DNA from 2 places in the Ideonella sp. BN130291 genome. Region 2 is predicted to be linked to the other one. Evidence: riboswitches for the same ligand, from Rfam matches in the RefSeq annotation. Region 2 holds a riboswitch; the other holds the start of a gene.

Region 1 (11,386 bases), 200 kb from region 2:
GTGAGCTATCCCTGGCCGGCGAGTTGCGTCCGGTGCGCGGCGCGCTGGCCGTGGCGCTCGCCCTGCGCCACGGCGCCAGCACCCGCACGCTGGTGCTGCCCGCGCCGTCCGCCGCGGAGGCCGCGCGTGTGCCGGGCCTGGACATCCGCGGTGCCATTCACCTGCTCGACGTGGTGCAGGCCCTGCGCCCGGGTGAAGATGCGGTGCCGCTGCCACGCGCCGTGGCCGCCACCCCGGACGCCGCTGCGCCCCACCCCGACCTGCGCGACGTGCGCGGCCAGCTGGCGGCCAAGCGCGTGCTGGAGATTGCGGCCGCGGGCGGCCACTCGCTGTTGATGACCGGCCCACCCGGCACCGGGAAGTCCATGCTCGCCCAGCGCCTGCCCGGCCTGCTGCCGCCCATGGGCGAAGACGAGGCCTTGTCCAGCGCGGCACTGCAGAGCCTCACCCCGCGGGGTTTCGACCCGTCTCAGTGGAAGCTGCGGCCGGTGCGCTCGCCCCACCACTCGGCCACTGCGGTGGCTCTGGTGGGCGGTGGCACGCCGCCCAAGCCGGGCGAAATCTCGCTGGCGCACGGCGGCGTGCTGTTCCTCGATGAATTGCCCGAATTTCCGCGCAGCGCCCTGGAGGCCTTGCGCGAGCCGCTGGAAACCGGCCACATCACCATCTCCCGGGCCGGGCGGCAGGCGGCCTACCCCGCGCGGTTCCAGCTCATTGCGGCAATGAACCCCTGCCCCTGTGGGTTCCTGGGGGCGTACGCGGCCACCGGCAAGAGCTGTCGCTGCACGCCCGAGGCGGTGTCACGCTACCAGGGCCGCTTGTCCGGCCCCTTGATCGACCGCATCGACCTGCAGGTGGAGGTGCCGGCCGTCAAACCGGCCGAGCTGATGGCCCAGCCCGACGGCGAGCCCTCGGCCGCCATCGCGGCGCGTGTGCAGCAGGCGCGCGAGCGCCAGCTGGCGCGCCAGGGCAAGGCCAATGCCGACCTGCAGGCAGGCGAACTGGCGCAGCACGCCGCCATGGACACGGCTGCCGAGCGCTTGTTGCAGAGCGCAGCGGAGCGACTGGGCTGGTCCGGCCGCAGCCTGCACCGCGCGATCCGGGTGGCGCGCACCATCGCCGACCTGGCCGGCACACAGCAGGTGGGTGCGGAACATGTCGGCGAGGCGCTGCAATACCGGCGCGGCCTGCCGGCACCCTGAAAGGGGCACACGGCAGGCCGCGGGGTTGTGAGCTTGGGGCCCGACCGCCCCTTGGCGATCAGGCGCCCTGGCCGCTTTCGCGCTGGCTCGCCGGGCGCATGGTGTTGCCCTCCACCACCACACGCGTGCCCGGCGTGGGCGCGGTCTTCTGGGTGATGGTGCGCACGCTGCCGTCGTCCAGGCGCACGCGCGCTTCGTACACGGTTTCCGACTTGGCGCGCTTCTCGATCTCGTGGCCGGCCAGGCCGCCGCCCACCGCGCCAATGACCGTCATCGCCTTGCGGCCGTTGCCGCCACCCACCTGGTGGCCCAGCACGCCGCCCAGCACACCGCCGGCAATGGCACCCACCCCCGAACCCTCGCCCTTGCGGGTGACCTCGCGCACGCCTTCGATCACGCCGCAGTTGTGGCACACCGCCACCGGGCGCGTGTCCAGCGGGGTGGTGCTGCCTGTGCCGCTGCTCACGGCCGTGCCGCGATCGGTGTCATGGGTGGTCGCCGGTGCCTTGGGCGCCGGCTGGTGGCGCGGAGCCGCATGGCGGGTGGGCGCCGGCTTGGCGGGCGCAGGAGCCTGCTGCTCCGGGGCCGGCGTCGCCTGCAGGGCATTGGGTTGCACCGTGGCCGGTTGGGGCACCGGCAGGCTGGCGGGCGGCACCACGGTCTCGTTCGGTGCCAGCGCAAGCTTGGCCGGCACCGGGTCGGCCGGCGCGGCCTGGCGCGATGAACTCATCATCCAGCCGGCGGCGGCGCCCAGCGAGGCGATCATCACCGCCGCGCCGATCATGGCGGCGGGAGAGGTCATGCGGGAGCTCGGGCGGCTTGCGGTCGTGTTGTCGGTCATCGTGTTCTCCATTCGTTCAAGCGGCCCGCGGAACGCGGCCCCTCTAGGGATTGAACGTTTCGCAGCCCGGTTCGTTGCCGCCAACGCTGAATCAGGCGTAACTGGCCGTTACGCGAGGAACCCCAGGTTGCGCCTGGCAGCATCGAAGTTGCTGAGGCGGGGGAACAGGTCCAGCAGCTGGGAATCGCTCAGGCCGAACCAGCGGCCCAGAGTGGCGCCGACCTGTTCCACGCTGGTTTCCGGCAGCAAAGCGCCATTGGACAGCTGGTTCGGGCTGGTGAAGTCGCCCTTGCCGTCGGGCAGGCCATAGGCTGGGAAGTTGCCGTAGAGGTCGCGGCCCTTGACCGCGCCACCCATGACCAGGTGGTGCGCGCCCCAGCCGTGGTCGGTGCCGTCGCCATTGCTGGTGAACGTGCGGCCGAAATCCGAGGCGGTGAAGGTGGTGACGCTGTCGCGCACGCCCATGGCGCCCAGCACGGCATCGAAGTAGGCCAGGCCATGCGACAGCCTGGCCATCAGGTCGGCATGGTTGCGGTTCTGGAAGTCGTGGGTGTCGAAGCCACCCAGGCTGACGAAAAACACCTGGCGCTTCATGCCCAGCGTGCCGCGGGCGGCAATGGTGCGGGCCACCACCTGCAGCTGCTGCGCGAGGTTGTTGGTGGCCTTGGCCCCGGTGATCGGGTTGTCGTACTGCAGCAGCGGGTCGGTGCCGGTGGCGCCGGGCGTGCCGAAGGGCGCCGTGGTGGCCGACGGCAGGGCCGCGCTGAAGCTGGCCTCGGCGTCGATGGAGCGGCCCACCGCCCCGGCGTGGTCGCGCGCCAGGGCGGAATCCAGCCGCGCGGTGCGCATGATGCTGCGCATCTTCTCCAGCGCCACGGCGCTGCCGAACAGCGTGTTGCCCGAGCCGCCGATGCGAATGGCACCGCCGGTGGAGACCTGGTACTGCAGCACCTGCTGCCCGCTCAGCCACACGGCGTTGCCCGAGGCCGACACGCTGGTGAACACACTGCGCCCGTTCTGGCTGGCGAGCAGGTCGCCCATGCGGCCGCCCCAGCCGGTGGTGGCGCCTTCGGCAGCCAGCGTCTGCCAGGTGGACTGCTGGTCGTTGTGCGAGAACAGGCTGGCCGGCTTGGCGAAGCCGGCGTTCTTGTAGTCCGCCTTGGTGGTCGGCGCGATCAGCGGGCCGGCATTGGGCACGATCGCCAGCCGGCCGGCGTTGAACAGGTCGCGCGCGGCCACCAGCTGCGGATGCACCGCGAAGCTGCGCCCCTGGGCATTGATCGGGTTGAGTGCCAGCACGCCGCCCAGGCGGTCCGGCGAGCCAGCGGCGGCACTGCCCACCGGCACCGTGCCCACGGACTTGAGCGCGATCGGGTCGGGTGCCTGGTTGCGCACGCTCTGGTAGTTGGCCCAGGACGCAGCGTCCGTGGCCAGCACGGTGTTGTAGGTATCGTTGCCGCCAAAGAGGAACAGGCAGACGATGGCCTTGTAGTCGCCGGTGGACTGCGCGCTCGCGCTGCCGAGCGCGGCGAGGTTCAGCGCCAGCGGTGCGGCCGGCCCCAGCAGGGAAAAGGCGCCCGCCCGGCGCAGGAATTCACGGCGTGATGCAGAGGACGTCATGGATGCTTTCCGTGTCGGCTGGGCGTCATTTCATGACGATGAATTCGGGCGCGACGGCGGCCAGCGTCAAGGCCAGCCACACACGGTTCTTCTTCGCGTTGTCCACGCTGGTCTGGTTGCTCCCGTCAGGCTTGAGCGCCGGCAGGGCCACCGATTCCACCGCGGCCACCATGTCAGCCTTGAGTGCGGCGTCTGCCTGAGCGCCCATCAGCCGGCCGGTGATGCGGTCCACCAGCTCCGCCGGCTTGTCGGCCAGCGCGATCTCCGCCGCAAGGGACAGCTGCACGTCGCGCCGCGGCGCCTTCCAATCCACGCCGTTCTGGCCGAAACCGTTCTGCATGCCCGAGCGCATGTAGTTGGCGTAGCCGGCCACGGTGGTTTCGTGGGTGATCTGCATCTCCGGCTCGGTGAGGCCAAGGGCGCCCGCCTCGGTGCCCGGCGGTACGTAGCCCGGGCGATAGAAGTTGAAGACCGAGGGGCTGCGCATCGGCGTCTGGCCGAGCTGGGTGCCAGGGTCATCGGTGGTGCCGATGAGGAAGTGGCCGGTGTCGGAGGTGGCGCCGAAGGCGCGCAGCACGGCGGTCAGCCGCAGCACCGGCTCGCGCAGCTTGCCGGACGCGGCGTTGCCCACGGTGCGTGCCTCCGGGTCCAGCAGCACGGCCTTGATGAGGGCCTTCATGTCGCCACGCTGGCCGCTGCCCTTGGCATCGAAGGCCTCCGCCACCCGCTTCACGTAAGCGGGGCTCGGGTGGCCCGTCACCATGCGCTGGATGAGCTGGCGGCCGATGAAGGGGCCGACGTTGGGATGGCTGGCCAAGGTGTCCAGCGCCACCTTCAGGCTCGCGTTGGGATCGGCCTTGCCCTGGGCCACCACCGTCTGGCCGAGGAAGCGCTTTTCGCCCAGCGAATGGAACTGCGTGTAGCCCTGCATCGGCATCCACAGGCGCTCCGCATCCTGGTAGCCGCTCCAGCCCCAGAAGCGGCCGTCGGCGGTGTCGGGGCCGTCCCAGCTCCAGCCGGTGAACACCTTGGCCAGGCCGGCGATGTCGTCGTGGGTGTAGGTGTCCACCGCGGCGCCGTTGACCATCTTCTGCGAGCCGTCGCTGTTCAGCTCCTTCAGGCCGATGGAGAACAGCTGCATCACCTCGCGGGCGAAGTTCTCGTCCGGCACGCGGCCCTTGGCCGGGTCTTCCTTCTGGTTCTTCAGGTGGGACAGGTACACGCCCATCATCGGATGGCGCGCCACGCCTTCGAGCAGGTCGCGGTAGCGGCCGAAGGCATTGGCACCCAGCATGTCCATGTAGCCGGCGGCGCCGCGCGGGTTCTCGCCCACACCGTTGTCGAGCATGGAGATCACGAAGATCTGCGACAGCGCATAGGCCACGCGGCCACGCAACTGGTCCTCGCCCTGCACCGCCTGCCGATAGAACGAATCCAGCACCTCGCGCTGGCCGGCGCTGCTGTTCGGATTGACGGCCTTGATCGCCGCGTTCTCGCCGTCCCAGTAGGCGCGGTGCTGCGTGGCAGGCTTGCTGAACTGCTCGTCGATCCAGGCGCGGTAGCCGATCGACAGCACATGGTCGATGTCGGCCTCGGTGGCGCCGAAGGTCGCCTGGTTCAGGAAACGCGCCGCCTCTTCGCGCGAGGCCGGTTTGTCGGCCACGCCTTGCGGACTGGCGGTGCCATCGGTCGATGTGGCGGTGTCGCCGCCGTTACCGCCGCCGCAGGCGGCCAGCAAAACCAGCCAGCCTGCGGCGAGGCCGACCCTCCACCCTCGTCTGTTGTTCATGGATGCTCCCCACGGCGCCCTCGTTGTATGGGGCGCAGTGTGGGAGCAGCCGCGGTTTGAAGCCCAGCGGCAAAGTTCTCACTTCACGCGCGGTTTACCGCTTGTCGCAAAAGAGGAAAGCGACTACGACAACTGCGGTGCGAGCCGACGTTTTGCGTCATCCAGCGCCATGCGATGGCGCTCGGCCCAGTCGCGAAGTTGGTCCTCACCGATGCGGCCGACGTTGAAATACGCGGCTTGCGGATGCGCAAGGTAGAAGCCGCTGACACTGGCCGCCGGGGTCATGGCCAGGCTTTCGGTCAGGCCCATGCCCACTTCGCCGGCCTGCAGCAGCTCGAACATCGGCCGCTTGACGGTGTGGTCAGGGCAGGCCGGGTAGCCGGGTGCCGGGCGGATGCCGCGGTACTTCTCGGCGATCAGCTCTTCGTTGCTCAGTTGCTCGTCGCTCGCGTAGCCCCAGAAGTCGGTGCGCACCCGCTGGTGCAGGCGCTCGGCAAAGGCCTCGGCCAGCCGGTCGGCCAGGGCCTTGAGCATGATGGCGGAGTAGTCGTCCAGGTCCTCGACGAACTGGCGCTCCTTCTTCTCCACGCCCAGGCCCGCGGTCACCGCGAACAGGCCGACGTAATCCGGCCGCGTGCCCTTGGGCGCGACGAAGTCGGCGAGCGAGCGGTTGGGCCGCTTCACGCCATCGACCACCGGCCGCTCGGTCTGCAGGCGCAGCGGCTGCCAGCGCAGCAGCACCTGTTCACGCGACTCGTCGGCGTAGAGCTCGATCACATCATCGTCCACCGTGTTGGCCGGGTACAGGCCGATCACGCCGGCCGCCTGCAGCCAGCGCCCTTCGATCAGGCGCTGCAGCATGCGCTTGCCGTCGCTGAACACGCGCTGCGCCTCGGCACCGACCACGGGATCCTTGAGGATCTGCGGGAACGGGCCGGCCAGGTCCCAGGTCTGGAAGAAGGGGCCCCAGTCGATGCAGGCGGCGAGTTCGTTCAGGTCGTAGTTCCTGAACACGCGCCGGCCCAGGAACTTCGGCTTCGGCGGCTCATACCCCTGCCAGTCCATCTGGGCCTTGTTGGCGCGCGCCTGCGCCAGCGTGACCAGCGGCGTCTGCTTCTTGTTGGCGTGCAGCTCGCGCACCTTCTCGTAGTCGGCCTTCAGCTCGTCGATGTAGCGCGCGGCGCGTTCGTCGCTCAGCAGGTCGGCACACACCCCCACTGAACGCGAGGCGTCCGGCACGTAGACCACCGGCCCTTCGTAGTGCGGCGCGATCTTCACCGCGGTGTGCACCCGGCTGGTGGTGGCACCGCCGATCAGCAGCGGGATCTTCTTCATGCGGAAGAAATCATCGCGCTGCATCTCGGCCGCCACGTGCTGCATCTCCTCCAGGCTGGGCGTGATCAGGCCGGAGAGGCCGATGATGTCCGCGCCTTCGACCTTGGCCTTCGAGAGGATGTCCTGGCACGGGACCATCACGCCCATGTTCACCACTTCGAAGTTGTTGCACTGGAGCACGACGGTGACGATGTTCTTGCCGATGTCGTGCACGTCGCCCTTCACGGTGGCGATCACGACCTTGCCCTTCGGCTTCACGTCGCCGCCGGCGTCGGCGAGCAGCTTCTTCTCTTCCTCGATGTAGGGCAGCAGGTGCGCCACCGCCTGCTTCATCACGCGTGCGCTCTTCACCACCTGCGGCAGGAACATCTTGCCCTGGCCGAACAGGTCGCCCACGATGTTCATGCCGGCCATCAGCGGGCCTTCGATGACGTGCAGCGGGCGGCCGCCGCCAGCCTTGATGGCCTGCCACGCTTCTTCCGTGTCCTCGACGATGAACTCGGTGATGCCATGCACCAGCGCATGGCTCAGGCGCTCGCCCACCGTGCCGGCGCGCCAGGCCAGGCGCGCGCTGTCGTCCTTGGCCGCGCCCTTGGCCTGCTCGGCCACCTCCACCAGGCGCTCGCCGGCATCGGGCCGGCGGTTGAGCACCACGTCTTCCACGCGCTCACGCAGCTCGGGGTCCAGGTCGTCGTACACGCCGATCATGCCGGCGTTGACGATGCCCATGTCCATACCGGCCTGGATGGCGTGGTACAGGAACACGGTGTGGATGGCCTCCCGCATCGGGTCGTTGCCGCGGAAGCTGAAGCTCACGTTGCTGACACCACCCGACACCTTGGCGCCGGGCAGGTTCTGCTTGATCCAGCGGGTGGCATTGATGAAGTCGACCGCGTAGTTGTTGTGCTCCTCGATGCCGGTGGCGATGGCAAAGATGTTGGGGTCGAAGATGATGTCCTCGGGCGGGAAGCCCACCTCGTCCACCAGGATGCGGTAGGCCCGCTCGCAGATCTCGATCTTGCGTTCGTAGGTGTCGGCCTGGCCTTTTTCATCGAAGGCCATCACCACGGTGGCCGCGCCATAGCGGCGGATCAGGTTGGCCTGGCGCCGGAACTCGGCCTCGCCCTCCTTCATGGAGATGGAGTTGACGATGCCCTTGCCCTGGATGCACTTCAGGCCGGCCTCGATCACCTCCCACTTGGAGCTGTCGATCATGATCGGCACGCGCGCGATCTCGGGCTCGGAGGCGATCAGGTTCAGGAAGCGCACCATCGCGGCCTTGCTGTCCAGCATGGCCTCGTCCATGTTGACGTCGATCACCTGGGCGCCGTTTTCCACCTGCTGGCGCGCCACCGCCAGCGCCTGCTCGAACTCGCCGTTCAGGATCATGCGGGCGAAGGCCTTGGAGCCGGTGACGTTGGTGCGCTCGCCGATGTTGACGAACAGCGTGCCTTCGCCGATGAGCACCGGCTCCAGGCCGGACAGGCGCATCGGGGCAACGGCAGGGGAGGCGGTCTGGGATTCGGGCATGGTCGCTTCGCTTCGGAGTTCGAAAGCGAGCGCCGTTGCCGGCCCGGGCGGCGAAAAGGGGTGCGATACGGCCCGGGGGTCCCGAGCCTGGCGGTGAGGGCTCACCGTCGCAACGCTCCTCGGGACAACCCACGCATTTTATGCGGCTCGCACCCCCCTCATCCAGGGGAGTCTTCAACACGAAGTGACACGGTTTACCGTGCGAGGCTGGCACTTCGCACACTGTTTGCCTTCAATCCCGGCATGAAACTCCGCGCTCTTTGCTCCGCCACCACGCTGGCTGCCCTCCTGGCCGGCTGCGCCTCCACCGGCAACCAGCCACCGATCCAGCAGGCGCCGGTGGCACCGCCGCCGCAGGCCACCACGCCCACGATCTCCCTGGCCTCGGAGCAGCGCCGGCTGGCCGATCTGTTCCGCGACACCCCGGTGGTGATCGCGATGACGCCGGAAGGCCACATGCGGGTGGAAGTGCCGCTGAAGTTCTCGTTCAAGAAGGGCCAGTCGGTGGTGGAGCCGCCGCTGGCCAAGGTGCTGGACTATGTGGTGCCCAGTGCCAAGGCCCCCGGCATGAAGGCGCGTGTGTCCGCGCCCAGCGACAACGGCAAGGCCGGCCTGATCGCCCAGGACCGCGCTGCCAGCGCGCGGGACTACCTCATCGCCAAGGGCGTGCCGGTGACGCACTTTGCCGGCGTGGGGCCGGCGCACAGCGACTCGGTCGAGATCCTGATCGGCAAGCTCTGAGCGCGTCCCCTTCAGCGGGCGGAGGCCAGCTGCTCGCGCGCATGCGCGGCGCCCGGCCCGCTGGGCGCGAGCTCCAGGTAGGTCTTGTAGGCGGCTGCCGCCCTGTCCTTGTCGCCCGCGTTGGCATGGGCATCACCGAGGTTCAGGTAGGCCACGGCCCGTGACGGATCGAGCTTGAGCGCGTTGTCGTACCAGCGCGCGGCCTCGGCGAACTTGTTCTGCTTGTAGTACACGAAGCCCAGGTTGTTGGCCGCGAGCGCAAAGTCCGGCCGCAGCTTGAGCGCTTCGGTGAACTGGGCCTCGGCTTCGGCATAACGCTTCTCGCGGTACAGCTGCAAGCCGCGGTCGTTGGCCAGCTGGGCCCGCTGGCGCGCCGTGGCCGCCACCGCGACGGGCGCCTCGATCACACGATCCTTGCCCTGCAGGTCCTTCACCGTGGCGGCAACCGGGGCTGATGCCACGGACGCGACCGCCACCGGCTTGTTCAGCGCCGCATCCAGCCGCGTATTGAGCTGGATGGCTTCGCCCGACAGCTGGCTGGATGCGGCGCTGAGGAACTCGCCCTCCGACGGCAGCACGAACACGAACTCCCCGCCCTCCGAGCCCGGGAGGCTGCCGAAGGCCGGTGTCTGGCGCGACACCGACGCCACCGCCGGCGCCACATAAGCGGCCAGCTCGGTGGCGGTGATGATGCCGTCGCCGTTCAGGTCACCCTTGCCACCCAGGCCCTGCAGCAGCGTCCAGGTGAAGACGGAATGGCCGTTGGGGCCGCCATCGGCCACCAGCTGGTCGGCTCCGCCGGCGGTGATCATCTGCCGCCCCAGCCTGCGCGCGTTGTCGCGCAGGAAGTTGCCGGACGAGGGTGCGCCGCCACGCGTGAGACCCAGCCCGCTGTAGCAGGCGTCCATCACGAACAGCACATGCCGGGCGGCCAGGCTTTCGGCGATGTTCTGGATCTCGGTCATCGGGATGGCATCGCTGGCCAGCTGTTCGGGCGAGGTGCCGGCATCGGCCGGCACGATGTAGCCCAGCTCACGCCCGGAGCTCAGGGTGCGGGTGGCACCGTGGCCGGCGAAGAACACGAACACCCGGTCGTTCTTCTGCACCCCGCCGTGCGCCAGCCGGCCATGGAAGGCATCCAGGATGCCCTGGCGCGTGGCGTCCTTGTTGTACAGCGCCACCACCCGCTCCGGCGCCACGCCGAAGCGCTCCACCAGGGCCTGCGTCAGCGCCTTGGCATCGCGCACCGCGTACTGCAGGCGCGGCCACTTGGCATAGTCGTCCACCCCGATGACCAGCGCCCAGGCGTTGCCGTCGGCATTGGCCAGCTTGGGCGACTCCACCGGCTGTCGCTCGGCCTTGGCGCTCTCGAAGCTGCTGCCGCGCCAGCCGGCGAACTGATAGCCCTCGGCCACCAGCCGGTCCAGCACCAGCGGTAGCGCCTTGAGGGTGCGCTCGTGGATGTCGTGGAAGAGGATGATGCCGCGGCCTTGTTTGTCCACCTCGCGCAGCACCCGGTCGGCGATCGAGCGCGGCACGGGGTCGGCCCAGTCCAGCGAGTCGATGTTCCACATCACCGAGCGCAGCTGCGCGTCCCGCACCACGCCGAGACCTTCCGCGTTGCGGGCGCCATAGGGAAAGCGGAACAGCGGCGACCGCTGCGGGCTCACCGCTTTCAACAAGGTGTCGGTGTAGAGGATCTGCGACTTCAGCGCGTCGCCGGTTTCCTTGGACAGCTGGGCATGGGTGTAGCTGTGGTTGCCCAGCACGAACCCGTCGGCCTGCAACCTGGCGGCCACCTGGGCGCCACGCTCCAGCGCCGGCTTGCCGTCGGCACCCACCTGGCCCAGGTTGCGGCCCACCTGGAAGAACACCGCCGGCACGTTGTACTGCTTGAGGATGGCCTCCACCTCCTCGGTGTACTGGCGGTGCGGGCCATCGTCGAAGGTGAGCACCACGGTGCGCGCCGGCAGGCTGTTGCCGAAGATCTCGCGCTGGCCATCGTCGGCCGCCGCCGCGCGGCTGGCCGCCGGCTCGGGCGGGTACGGCACGAGCACGCCGTGGTCCTTGAGGATCTGTTCGCGCCGGTACAAGGTCTTGAGATGCGCCACGTAGTCCGCCCAGCGCTCGCGCTTCAGTTCGATCGCCCGTGTCTCGAAGCGGTTGAAGATCTGGCCGATCTCGCGGTCGTAGTTGTGCTCGATCTGGGCGAGCGCGTCCAGGTCCTCGCTCACGCGCTTGTGCAGCTTGACGGCCGGCAGTGAGCCGTCGCGGCCGATGCCGCGCTGCAGCGCGCGCAGCGCCTCCTGGAAGGCCAGCCGGTCGGCG
Region 2 (11,386 bases):
GGCCGCCAGGGTCATGGTGTAGGCGGGCTTGCCGTAGAACGGCGCCCACACGCCCAGGCCCTCGGGCGGTACCTGGTCGGGCAGCAGGCCCACGGTTTCGCCCTTTCGCAGCGCGCGCAGCATCTGGCGCACGCCGGACAGCGCGGCCGGCGCGGTGTGCAGGCCGGGCCGGGCGCGGGCAGTCTCCTCCAGCTCGCGCAGCCAGGCCTTGCGCGCGGGGCGATAAAGCGCGGTCATCGGCTGCTGGGCACCGTAGCGGTGGGCATAGGCCTGGGCGCAGACCTCAAAACACCCCAGATGGGGGGTCAGCAGCAACAGGCCCTTGCCTTGGGCCAGCGCCTGGTCGATCAGCTCGGCGCCATCCCAGGTGATCCAGTCGGCGATGGAGCGCCCAGGTGGATGCAGCCAGACCCACGGCACCTCGGCCACCATGCGCCCCGCTTCTCCTATGGCGCGGCGGCGCTGCGCGGGTGTCAGCCCGGCCAGCGCGGCGTTGTCGTTCAGGCGTTGCCGGTAGCCCGCGGACAGGCCATAAGCCAGCCAGCCGAGCAGGGCGCCAAGAGCGTGAAGGAGTCGCAAAGGCCAGCGCGCCAGCCAGTGCATTAGGGGCAGCATCGGAAAGTGTTATTTCTATAATGCGCGCATCGCCGAGTTAACCGAACAACTTGCGGGGCGATTCAAAAATGCCGCTAAAGCGTTCGCCGCTTTTCCGAACCAGGACTCCGGCGACGCCTCAGTGCAACGACCTAGGAGTTTAAGAAAGTGGCGAACGACTTCCTCTTCACATCCGAATCCGTCTCCGAGGGCCACCCCGACAAGGTGGCCGACCAGATCTCGGACGCGATTCTCGACGCGATCTTCGAACAGGACCCGCGCTCCCGCGTGGCGGCCGAAACGCTGTGCAACACCGGCCTGGTGGTGCTGGCCGGCGAGATCACCACCAACGCGCACGTGGACTACATCCAGGTCGCGCGCGACACCATCAAGCGCATCGGCTACGACAACACCGAGTACGGCATCGACTACAAGGGCTGCGCGGTGCTGGTGGCCTATGACAAGCAGAGCAACGACATCGCCCAGGGCGTGGACCACGCCAGCGACGACCACCTGAACACCGGCGCCGGTGACCAGGGCCTGATGTTCGGTTACGCCTGCGACGAGACGCCCGAGCTGATGCCCGCGCCGATCTACTACGCGCACCGCCTGGTCGAGCGCCAGGCCCAGCTGCGCAAGGACGGCCGCCTGCCCTTCCTGCGCCCGGACGCCAAGAGCCAGGTGACCATGCGCTATGTGGACGGCAAGCCGCACAGCATCGACACCGTGGTGCTGTCCAGCCAGCACAGCCCGGAGATGAGCGACGGCGCCAAGATGAAGCCGGCCTTCATCGAGGCGGTGATCGAGGAGATCATCAAGCCGGTGCTGCCCAAGGAATGGCTGAAGGACACCAAGTACCTGATCAACCCGACCGGCCGCTTCGTCATCGGCGGCCCGCAGGGTGACTGCGGCCTCACCGGCCGCAAGATCATCGTCGACACCTACGGCGGGGCCTGCCCGCACGGCGGGGGCGCGTTCTCCGGCAAGGATCCGACGAAGGTGGACCGCTCGGCCGCCTACGCCGCCCGCTACGTGGCCAAGAACATCGTGGCCGCCGGCCTGGCGCGCCAGTGCCAGATCCAGGTGGCTTATGCCATCGGCGTGGCGCGCCCGATGAACGTGACCGTGTACACCGAAGGCACCGGCGTGGTGTCGGACGAGAAGCTGTCGCAGCTGGTGCAGGAGTATTTCGACCTGCGGCCCAAGGGCATCATCCAGATGCTGGACCTGCTGCGCCCGATCTACCAGAAGACCGCCGCGTATGGCCACTTCGGGCGCGAGGAGCCGGAGTTCAGCTGGGAGCGCACGGACAAAGCAGCCGCACTGCGCGCAGCCGCGGGCAAGTAAAGTCCACCCCACCGAATTCAAAGGCGGCTTCGGCCGCCTTTTTCATGGGTGCCCGCGCCACATGCCCAGCCCGATCACGCTTGACGACCTGCGCCGCTACGCCGTCGCCCGCTCCCTCTTCAAGCCCACCACCCTCGGCCGCGCGATCGAGAAGCTCGGTTTCGTGCAGGCCGACCCGATCCGCGCCCCTGCCCGCGCGCAGGACCTCACCCTGCGCCACCGGGTGCGCGACTACCGCGCCGGCGACCTGGAGCGCCGCTACGCCAGGCTGCCGATCGAGGAGGACTTCCTCGTCAACTACGGCTTCCTGCCGCGCGCCACGCTGGCCCTGATGCACCCCCGCACAGCCAAGCGCGCCTGGGATGCCGCCACGCGCCGCCGCGCGCAGAACGTGCTGGCCTTCATCCGCGAGCACGGCCCCTGCCATCCGCGCGATGTGCAGGCCGCCTTCGACCACGGCCGCACCACCAACTACTGGGGCGGCGAATCGAACGCCACCACCCACCTGCTGGACGGCATGCACTACCGCGGCATGCTGCGCGTGGTACGGCGCGAGGCCGGCGTGCGGGTCTACGAGGCGGTGGAGCATGCGGGCGACGAACGATCGCCATCGCAGAAGGCCGAGGCACTGCTGAAGCTGGTGGTGCAGAAGTACGCGCCGCTGCCGTCGCGCAGCCTGGGCCAGCTCACCTACCACCTGGGCGGTGGTGCGCCCCAGCTGCTGCCCGAGCTCAAGCGCATGCTGGCCCATGCACGCGAGACCTGGCCCAGCGCCGAGGTGGAGGGCACACGCTGGTATTGGCCCGAAGGCGAGAACCCGCGCTCAATGCGCCATGCCCCCGATGACGCAGTGCGCCTGCTGGCGCCCTTCGACCCGATCGTGTGGGACCGCCTGCGCTTCGAACTGCTGTGGCAGTGGGTCTACCGCTTCGAGGCCTATACGCCGGCGCCCAGGCGCCAGCGCGGCTACTACGCGCTGCCGCTGCTGTGGCATGACCGCGTGATCGGCTGGGCGAACGTGACGGTGCGCGACGGTGAAGTGAATGCGCAGACCGGTTATGTGGCCGGCAAGGCGCCGCGCGATGCGGCCTTCCGGCGCGGCCTGGACGACGAGCTGCAGCGCATGGCCCAGTTCCTCGGCCTGGAACCCTGACTGCGAAAGGCCGTCTACAAGGCGGCCGGCGAGGTGGACAGGGGGGCGAAGTCGGTGCGCGCGCGCGGCAGCTTGGGTTCGTTGGCGGCCAGCGGCGCGCCGGCATGGTCGAGCTGGGTGGCGGGGGCCGGGCGGCCGAGCAGGAAGCCCTGCAGCTCGTCGCAGCCATGCGCCTGCAGGCTGCGCAGCTGGGCCGGCGTTTCCACGCCCTCGGCATTGACGCGGATGTTCAGCGAATGCGCGAGCGACACGATGGAGCGCACGATCAGCGCGACCTTGGGGTCGCTGTCCAGGTGCTGGGTGAAGGCGCGGTCGATCTTCACCTTGTCGAACGGAAAGCGCCACAGGTAGGCCAGGCTGGAATAACCGGTGCCGAAGTCGTCCATCACGATGCGCACGCCCATGGCGGTGAGCCGGTGCAATGTCTTCACCACCTGTTCGGTGTTGCCCATCAGCAGCGATTCGGTGATCTCCAGCTCCAGCCGGCTGGCCGGCAGGCCCGCCGCCTCCAGGCTGGCCGCCACCATGCGCACCAGCTCGTCGCCCTGGCGGAACTGCGCCGCTGACAGGTTGACCGACAGGCTCAGTGATTCCGGCCAGCCGGAGGCCACGTCGCAGGCCCGCGCCAGCACCCACACGCCCAGGTCCTCGATCAGGCCGCACTCCTCGGCGATCGGGATGAACTGCGACGGCGGAATCGCGCCGCGTTGCGGGTGGCTCCAGCGCACCAGCGCCTCGTAGCCCTGCAAGGTGCAGCCGTCGCGCTCATACAGTGGCTGGAAGTTCAGGTGCAGCTGGTCGGCGTACAGCGCCTGGCGCAGGTCGCGCGCGATCGCACGGCGGGCCTGCAGCTGCTCATCCATGGTGGCGTCATAGAAGCTGAAACCGCCGCGGTGATGCGACTTGGCGCGCAGCAGCGCCTGCTCGGCCTTGTGCAGCAGCTCGGCGCTGTCGAGCCCGTCGTTGCCGTACACCGCCGCGCCCACGCTCACGCCGGCCTGCAACGCCTGGCCCGCCACCTGGTGCGCTTCGGCCAGCGCGGCGGCCAGGCGCTGGCCCAGCACGCTCACTTCGTCGGGGCTGCGCACCCCGGCCTGCAGCACGGCGAACTGGTCGCCCGCCAGGCGGGCCACGAGGTCCAGCTCGCGCACCGTCTCGCGCAGCCGCTCCGCCGTGGCGCGCAGCACCGTATCCCCGGCGGCATGGCCGAAGGCGTCGTTGATGTCCTTGAAGCCGTCCACGTCCAGGCACAGCACCGCGAAGCCGGCGCCGCCTTCCTGCGCGCGTTTTTGCGCGCGCTGCAGCGCCTCGTGGAAGCTCGCGCGATTGAGCGCGCCGGTCAGCATGTCGTGCCGCGCCAGGTAGCGCAGCTGCTCGTCGGCCCGCCGTTGCGTGCGCAGTCGTTGCCACCATTGCCAGGCGCCGGCCGCCACCAGGGTGAGCAGCACCAGGGCCACCGCCAGCGCCACCTGGCGGAACGCCTTGGCGATGCGGCGCTCGCGGGCGGTCTGGTCCACGTAAACCTCCACCACGCCCAGCACCTGCCCGCCGCGCAGCACCGGCACATAGGCTTCGCTGTAGACCGCGGGGCGGTCGCTGCGCTCTTCCCGCTTGAGCTCGATCAGGTTGCCGCCACCCAGCACCACGGCGCGGACGCTGCTGTTCTGCTCGCCGGGCTCGGCACCCAGCGGCTCGCCGGTGGCGCCGGACGGCTGCTGCGTGCGATCCATCTCATCCGACACCAGCAGCGTGGCGCCATTCGGGTCGTAGAGCTTGAAGCGGAACACTTCGCCCGCCTGGCGCAGGCGGCGCAGCTGGCGCAGCGCCTCCAGCGTGAAGCCGCGGCCGGCAAACGCCTGCTCGAGGTCGGGCACGGTGTCGCGCGCGAAGGCCGCCCAGTTCAAGGCGACATGCTCGGCGTCCGCTTCCAGCTGCGCGCGCGCGGCCAGTTGCATGGCCGCCGCCATGCCCAGCAGCGCTGCGACGGCAGCCAGCAGCCACAGGGCGACGCTGCGCGCGCCCTTGGCCAACGGAAGGGAAAGCTTCATGTGTTTTCTTGGCGGTTTCTGCAACCGCTTCTCCCGGAGCTTCGCCGCTTATCGACCGATCGCCAAGCCGGCTTGAGCCCTGCCGCGGCGACCGGTGTGCGGAATCACCGCCCCGCGATCAGGCGTTGCGCCACTTCCGCAAAACCGGCACCGCGTTCTGCCTGCGCCAGGTAGGCCGGCCAGGTGTGCAGCTGGGGCGCGAAGGCCATGAGGTTGGCCACGCCCACGCTGAGCGGAAAGTGGGCAAACATCTGCTGGTCGTTGGTGGAATCGCCCACGTACACCCAGTGCGGCGTCTCTGCGGCCAGCGTGCGGCCGAACAGGCGCTGCAACATCCACTCGGCGCCGCTGAGCTTGGTGTGCTGGCCGTACCAGCCGTTGATGTGGATGGAGCTCACGGTCGCCTGCATGCCTTCGCTGCGCATCAGTGCCACCACCTGCGCAATGCGGGCATCGTCCAGGCGGGCGAACTCGCTGTGGTCCACCGCGATGTCGGTCACGCGGCCGGCGCTGTCCTGCGCCAGCTGCGCGCCCGGCACCTCGTGCTGGATGCGCTGGGCCACCGCCTGCAGGCGCAGGGCGTTGGCCTGTCGCGTCGCGGCATCCTGGGCGTACTCGATGCACAGTCGCCCTTGTTCGCGGAACAGCGCCACCGCGCCGTTCTCCGCCACGATGGCCGTCACCGGCCAGTCACGTGCAAAAGGCTCGCTCCAGCCCATGGGCCGCCCGGTGATGGCGATCACCGGGATGCCGGCCGCCTGCAGGTGTTGCAGCGCCTGCAGCGCCTCGGGCGTGATCGCCCCTTCGCTCGTGAGGGTGTCGTCGATGTCGGTGAACACGCCGCGCACCGCGGCGGCTGCGGCGGCGGACAGTTCGGCCAGCGGCCGGGGCATCGTGGAGGGCATGGGCGGCAAGTCTTGCACAGCGTTGCGCCCCGTTGGGGGCCGCTCTTGGCTACAATGCACGCCTTCCGAGGAGCGTTGCAAGGCACATCCATCGTGCCCCAGGCTCGGAACTTCATTGCAACGGCGCTCACCCGCACGGTTTCATCGTGGGTGAGTTGGAACACCTCCCTGTCGGTGCCGCGCGGGTCCTCATTTCTGGAGACCTCGATGAACGCCGTACTGAAGCCCACCAACGATTACGTCATTGCCGACCTGTCGCTCGCCGACTGGGGCCGCAAGGAAATCCGCATCGCCGAGACCGAGATGCCCGGCCTGATGGCCATCCGCTCCGAATTCGCCAAGAGCCAGCCGCTGAAGGGCGCACGCATCACCGGCTCGCTGCACATGACCATCCAGACCGCGGTGCTGATCGAGACGCTGCAGGCGCTGGGCGCACAGGTGCGCTGGGCCTCGTGCAACATCTTCTCGACGCAAGACCATGCCGCTGCCGCGATCGCCGCTGGCGGCACGCCGGTGTTCGCCGTCAAGGGTGAAACGCTGGCCGACTACTGGGACTACACCCACCGCATCTTCGACTTCGGCCCCAAGGGCTCGGACGCCGAAGGCCCCAACATGATCCTGGACGACGGCGGTGATGCCACGCTGCTGATGCACCTGGGCCAGAAGGCCGAGAAGGACCAGTCGCTGATCAGCGACCCCAAGAGCGAGGAAGAGCGCTGCCTCTTCGCCAGCATCAAGGCCAAACTCGCTGAAGATCCGACCTGGTACACCCGCAAGGCGGCCAAGATCATCGGCGTGACCGAAGAGACGACCACCGGCGTGCACCGCCTGAACGAGATGAGCGCCAAGGGCACCTTGCTGTTCCGCGCCATCAACGTGAACGACTCGGTCACCAAGAGCAAGTTCGACAACCTCTACGGCTGCCGCGAGAGCCTGGTGGACGGCATCAAGCGCGCCACCGACGTGATGATCGCCGGCAAGGTGGCTTGCGTGGCCGGTTACGGCGACGTGGGCAAGGGCTCGGCCCAGGCCCTGCGCGCGCTGAGCGCCCAGGTGTGGGTGACCGAGATCGACCCGATCAACGCGCTGCAGGCCGCGATGGAAGGCTACCGCGTGGTGACCATGGAGTACGCCGCCGACAAGGCCGACATCTTCGTGACGACCACCGGCAACAAGGACGTCATCACGCATGACCACATGGCGAAGATGAAGGACCAGGCCATCGTCTGCAACATCGGCCACTTCGACAACGAGATCGACGTCGCCTCGCTCGAGAAGTACGAGTGGGACGAGATCAAGCCGCAGGTCGACCATGTGATCTTCCCGGACGGCAAGCGCATCATCCTGCTGGCCAAGGGCCGGCTGGTGAACCTGGGCTGTGGCACCGGCCACCCGAGCTATGTGATGAGTTCCTCCTTCGCCAACCAGACGCTGGCGCAGATCGAGCTGTTCACCAAGCCCGACGCGTACGAAGCCGGCAAGGTGTACGTGCTGCCCAAGCACCTCGATGAAAAGGTCGCCCGCCTGCAGCTGAGCAAGCTGGGCGCGGAGCTCACCGTGCTGACGGACGAGCAGGCCGCCTACATCGGCGTGAAGAAGGAAGGCCCGTACAAGCCCGATACCTACCGGTATTAAAGACCACCCCGGAGCGGCCTACGGCCGCCTCCCCTCAAGGGGCGACACCAGCGGCCCGGCGGAGCCGGATCCGCGGTGTCCGCTGGAGGTCCTTTGTTCGCGAGGGATGCGTGACGCGGATTGACCACCTTCTCGTGCAGCGAGGCCTTGCGCCCACCCGCTCCGCCGCACAACGGCTGATCGAGCGTGGCGCGGTGCGGTGGCTTGGCCCCAAAGGCTGGGCCGCCCCCCGCAAGGCGGGCGACGAGTTGCCCGATGGCTGCGAGCTGCAGATCACCGACGATGCCGAGCTGCGCTGGGCCTCGCGCGGCGGGCTGAAACTCGAGGGCGCGCTGGCGCACACCGGCATCGCGGTCGACGGGCGGCTGTGCCTGGACGTGGGGCAGAGCACCGGCGGTTTCACCGATGTGCTGCTCGCCCGCGGCGCGCGCCATGTGGTGGGTGTCGACGTGGGCCATGGCCAGCTGGTGCAGCGCTTGCGCACCGACCCGCGCGTCACCGTGCTGGAGGGCGTGAACGCTCGCCAGCTGCAGGCGGCGCAGCTGCCTTTCCCGCAGTACGACGTGATCGTCGGCGACCTGTCCTTCATCTCGCTCACGCTGGTACTGCCTGCCCTCGCGCCGCTGCTCGCTGGTGACCTGCTGTTGCTGGTGAAACCGCAGTTCGAGCTGCAGCCGGCCGACATCGGCAAGGGCGGGTTGGTGAAGGACGCCGCCAGCCACACCGTGGTCGAAAACCGCATCCGCGAGGCTTGCGCCGCGCAGCACCTGGCCGTGCGCGGCTGGTTCACCAGCCCGGTGACCGGCGGCGACGGCAACACCGAATTTTTTGTGTGGGCTCAGCCTGCACGCGATGGAGATCCAACATGAACAAGCCGCTGCCTGTCAGCCTGGAGTTCTTTCCGCCGAAGACGCCCGATGGCGTGGCCAAGCTGGCGGCCGCCCGCCAGGCGCTGTATGTGATGCGCCCGCAGTTCTGCTCGGTGACCTACGGCGCCGGTGGCTCCACCCAGGACGGCACCTTGCAGGCGGTGCAGGCCATCCTGGCCGAGGGCGTGGAAGCGGCGCCGCACTTCTCCTGCATCGGCGCCAGCCGGGCCTCGGTGCGCGACAAGCTCGCCGCCTTCAAGGCCGCCGGCATCCGCCGCGTGGTGGCACTGCGCGGTGACCTGCCCAGCGGTTACGGCGATGCCGCGTCCAGCGAGTTCCGCTATGCCAGCGACCTGGTGGCCTTCATTCGCACGGAGACGGGCGGTGATTTCCACATCGAGGTGGCGGCCTACCCGGAAACCCATCCGCAGGCCAAGTCGCCGGAAGCCGACCTCAAGGCCTTCGTCGCCAAGGCGCAGGCCGGCGCCAGCTCCGCGCTGACCCAGTTCTTCTTCAACCCCGACGCCTACTTCCGCTTTGTCGACGAAGCGCGGGCGCACGGGGTGGAGCTGCCGATCGTGCCGGGCATCATGCCGATCACCAACTCGAGCGGCCTGCTGCGTTTTGCCGACAACTGCGGCGCCGAGATCCCGCGCTGGGTGCGGCTGCGGCTGCAGTCCTACGGCGACGACAGCGCGTCGATCAAGGCCTTCGGCCTGGACGTCGTGGCCGCGCTGTGCGAGCGCCTGCGCGCCGGCGGCGCGCCGGGTTTTCACTTCTACACGATGAACCAGGCGGGCGCGACGCTGGAGATCGCGCGCCGCCTGAAGCTGATGGCCTGAGGCCGCCCCAGGCAAAGCGGCGCCCCCTCGGGGGTGGCCGCGGCACTCCGCGGCCGGGCTGTCATTTCATCGGATGGGCGTGTAGCCGACCGGCACCCACGCGAAACCCTTGCCCTCGGCCCGCACATGGCCGAGGCCGGGGAACGAGATGTGGGCCGCCGCCAGCAAGGTGCGGTCCTTGGCTGCCTGCGAGAACAGCTTCTTGCGGGTACTGATGGCCAGCTTGTTGTCGGTGTCGAAGGCGATGGCCACATCCGGGTCGGCGAACTGCACCGCGCCCACGTGGATCACATCCCCCAGCACAATCAAACGCTGGCCCTTGGACTCGAACAGGTAGCTGCTGTGGCCCGGCGTGTGGCCGGGCGGCGTGTTGACCGCCAAGGCCTTCACGCCCGGTGCCACCTCGCTGTTGGGCGCAATGGTCTTCCAGCGCCCGGCCGCCTGGTAGGGCTCGGCGGCCTTCCTGGCCATGTCGAAGAAGCCCTGCATCTCCTTGGGCGCCTTGGCCTTCTGCGCCTCGTCCAGCCAGTAGGCGCTTTCCGGCGCGGTGGTGATCACCTGCGCGTTGGGGAACGCCGGCTTGCCATCGGCCGTGAGCACGCCGTTCACATGGTCGCCGTGCAGGTGGGTGATGAGCACCAGGTCCACCTGGGCGGCGTCGTAGCCCGCGGCCTTGAGGTTGTCCTGCAGCTTGCCGACGGTGGGGCCGAAGAGCCCGGCCGCGCCGGTGTCCACCAGGATCAGCTGCTGGCCGGTGTTCACCAGGAAGGCGTTCACCGAGGTGGGCACCTTGGGCCCGGGCTCGAAGGCGCGGGCCAGCCCGCGGTCGATCTCGCCCGGATGGGCAAACTTGAGCAGTTCCTTCGGGTCCAGGTCGATGTAGCCGTCGTACAGCGCGGTGACTTCGAAGTCACCCACCATGGTGCGGTACCAGCCGGGCGCCTGGGTCTTCTGCTGCGGGGCGCCCGCTTGGGCGGCACCCAGCGCCAGGGCCAGGCCCGCGGCCACCAGGGTGCGGCGAATGATCGAGATGGTCATGCAGTCCTCCGTGTGTTTGGAGGCGCGGACGTTAGCGGCAGCCGGCTGCCCCTGCGGGCAGTCAGGTTTCCCGCTGCCAGGCCAGGCCGTCTTCCGTGAGCACCGCGTCCAGCGGCACGTCGTGCGGCTCGGCCTGCAGCCAGGGCAGGAAGCCATGCGCATAGCCTACGCCCACGGTGTAGGGCTGGGGCGTCAGGGCCGCCAGCGTGCGATCGTAGAAGCCGCCGCCATAGCCCAGGCGCACACCTTTGGGGCCGAAGCCTACGCAGGGCACCAGCAGCAGCTGCGGCTCGAAGGGCTCGGTGTCCTTGGGCTTGGGGATGCCATAGGCATCGTCTTCCATCGGGCAGCCGGGGTACCAGACATGGAAGCGCAGCTGCTTGGTGTCGCGGTTGATCACCGGCAGGCCGATGCGGCGCTCGGCACCGCCCTCGCTCCAGCGGTACAGCGCGGGCAGCGCATCGAACTCGCCCTTGATCGGCCAGTAGGCGCCGATGGTGCGCTCCTGCCGGCCCACCAGCCACACGCGCAAGGCATGCTGCAGGCGCACCGCGCGTTCATGGCGGTCGGCCATCGCCAGGCGTTCGGCCTGGAGCTGGCGACGCAGCAGCTTCTTGTCGCGCGAGGGTTCCAAAGGCAGGTTGAAGGCGTTGCTCATCGGCCGATTGTGCGGGCGGTGCTGCGGGCTGGCAAACTCGCGCGATGCCGCAAGACGCCCTGCTGGACCACTGCCTGGAACTCTTGTCCGCCGTGGGCCGCCCGCGCTCGCGCCGCATGTTCGGCGGGCAGGGGCTCTATGTGGATGAACTCTTCATCGCACTGATCGTGTTCGACCGCCTGTACCTCAAGGCCGACGACGAGACCCGTGCGCGCTTCCAGGCGGCCGGCTGCCAGCCCTTCACCTATCCGAAGAAGGGCGGCAGCGCCGTCGTGCTGAGTTACTGGACCGCGCCCG

The links. Region 2 has a riboswitch for S-adenosylhomocysteine ahead of ahcY (adenosylhomocysteinase). Riboswitches for the same ligand answer to the same signal wherever they lie in the genome.
Region 1: it holds a riboswitch for S-adenosylhomocysteine, as region 2 does, so the genes downstream of both, metH (methionine synthase) here and ahcY (adenosylhomocysteinase) in region 2, are expected to answer to the same signal.

What each region holds. Positions count from the first base shown of each region.
Region 1 is NZ_JAZARE010000006.1:322,460-333,845, forward strand. It holds gene VPH43_RS15265 (YifB family Mg chelatase-like AAA ATPase) at 1-1,202, shown strand, start outside; gene VPH43_RS15270 (glycine zipper 2TM domain-containing protein) at 1,261-2,043, opposite strand; gene VPH43_RS15275 (DUF1501 domain-containing protein) at 2,152-3,663, opposite strand; gene VPH43_RS15280 (DUF1800 domain-containing protein) at 3,689-5,452, opposite strand; gene metH (methionine synthase) at 5,576-8,317, opposite strand; S-adenosyl-L-homocysteine riboswitch at 8,338-8,444, opposite strand; gene VPH43_RS15290 (hypothetical protein) at 8,561-9,058, shown strand; gene VPH43_RS15295 (polysaccharide deacetylase family protein) at 9,070-11,386, opposite strand, start outside.
Region 2 is NZ_JAZARE010000006.1:127,444-138,829, forward strand. It holds gene VPH43_RS14230 (lysophospholipid acyltransferase family protein) at 1-615, opposite strand, end outside; gene metK (methionine adenosyltransferase) at 763-1,941, shown strand; gene VPH43_RS14240 (DNA glycosylase AlkZ-like family protein) at 2,003-3,094, shown strand; gene VPH43_RS14245 (putative bifunctional diguanylate cyclase/phosphodiesterase) at 3,109-5,142, opposite strand; gene VPH43_RS14250 (HAD family hydrolase) at 5,247-6,047, opposite strand; S-adenosyl-L-homocysteine riboswitch at 6,109-6,183, shown strand; gene ahcY (adenosylhomocysteinase) at 6,255-7,682, shown strand; gene VPH43_RS14260 (TlyA family RNA methyltransferase) at 7,793-8,551, shown strand; gene metF (methylenetetrahydrofolate reductase [NAD(P)H]) at 8,548-9,393, shown strand; gene VPH43_RS14270 (MBL fold metallo-hydrolase) at 9,460-10,431, opposite strand; gene VPH43_RS14275 (5-formyltetrahydrofolate cyclo-ligase) at 10,493-11,089, opposite strand; gene VPH43_RS14280 (TfoX/Sxy family protein) at 11,134-11,386, shown strand, end outside.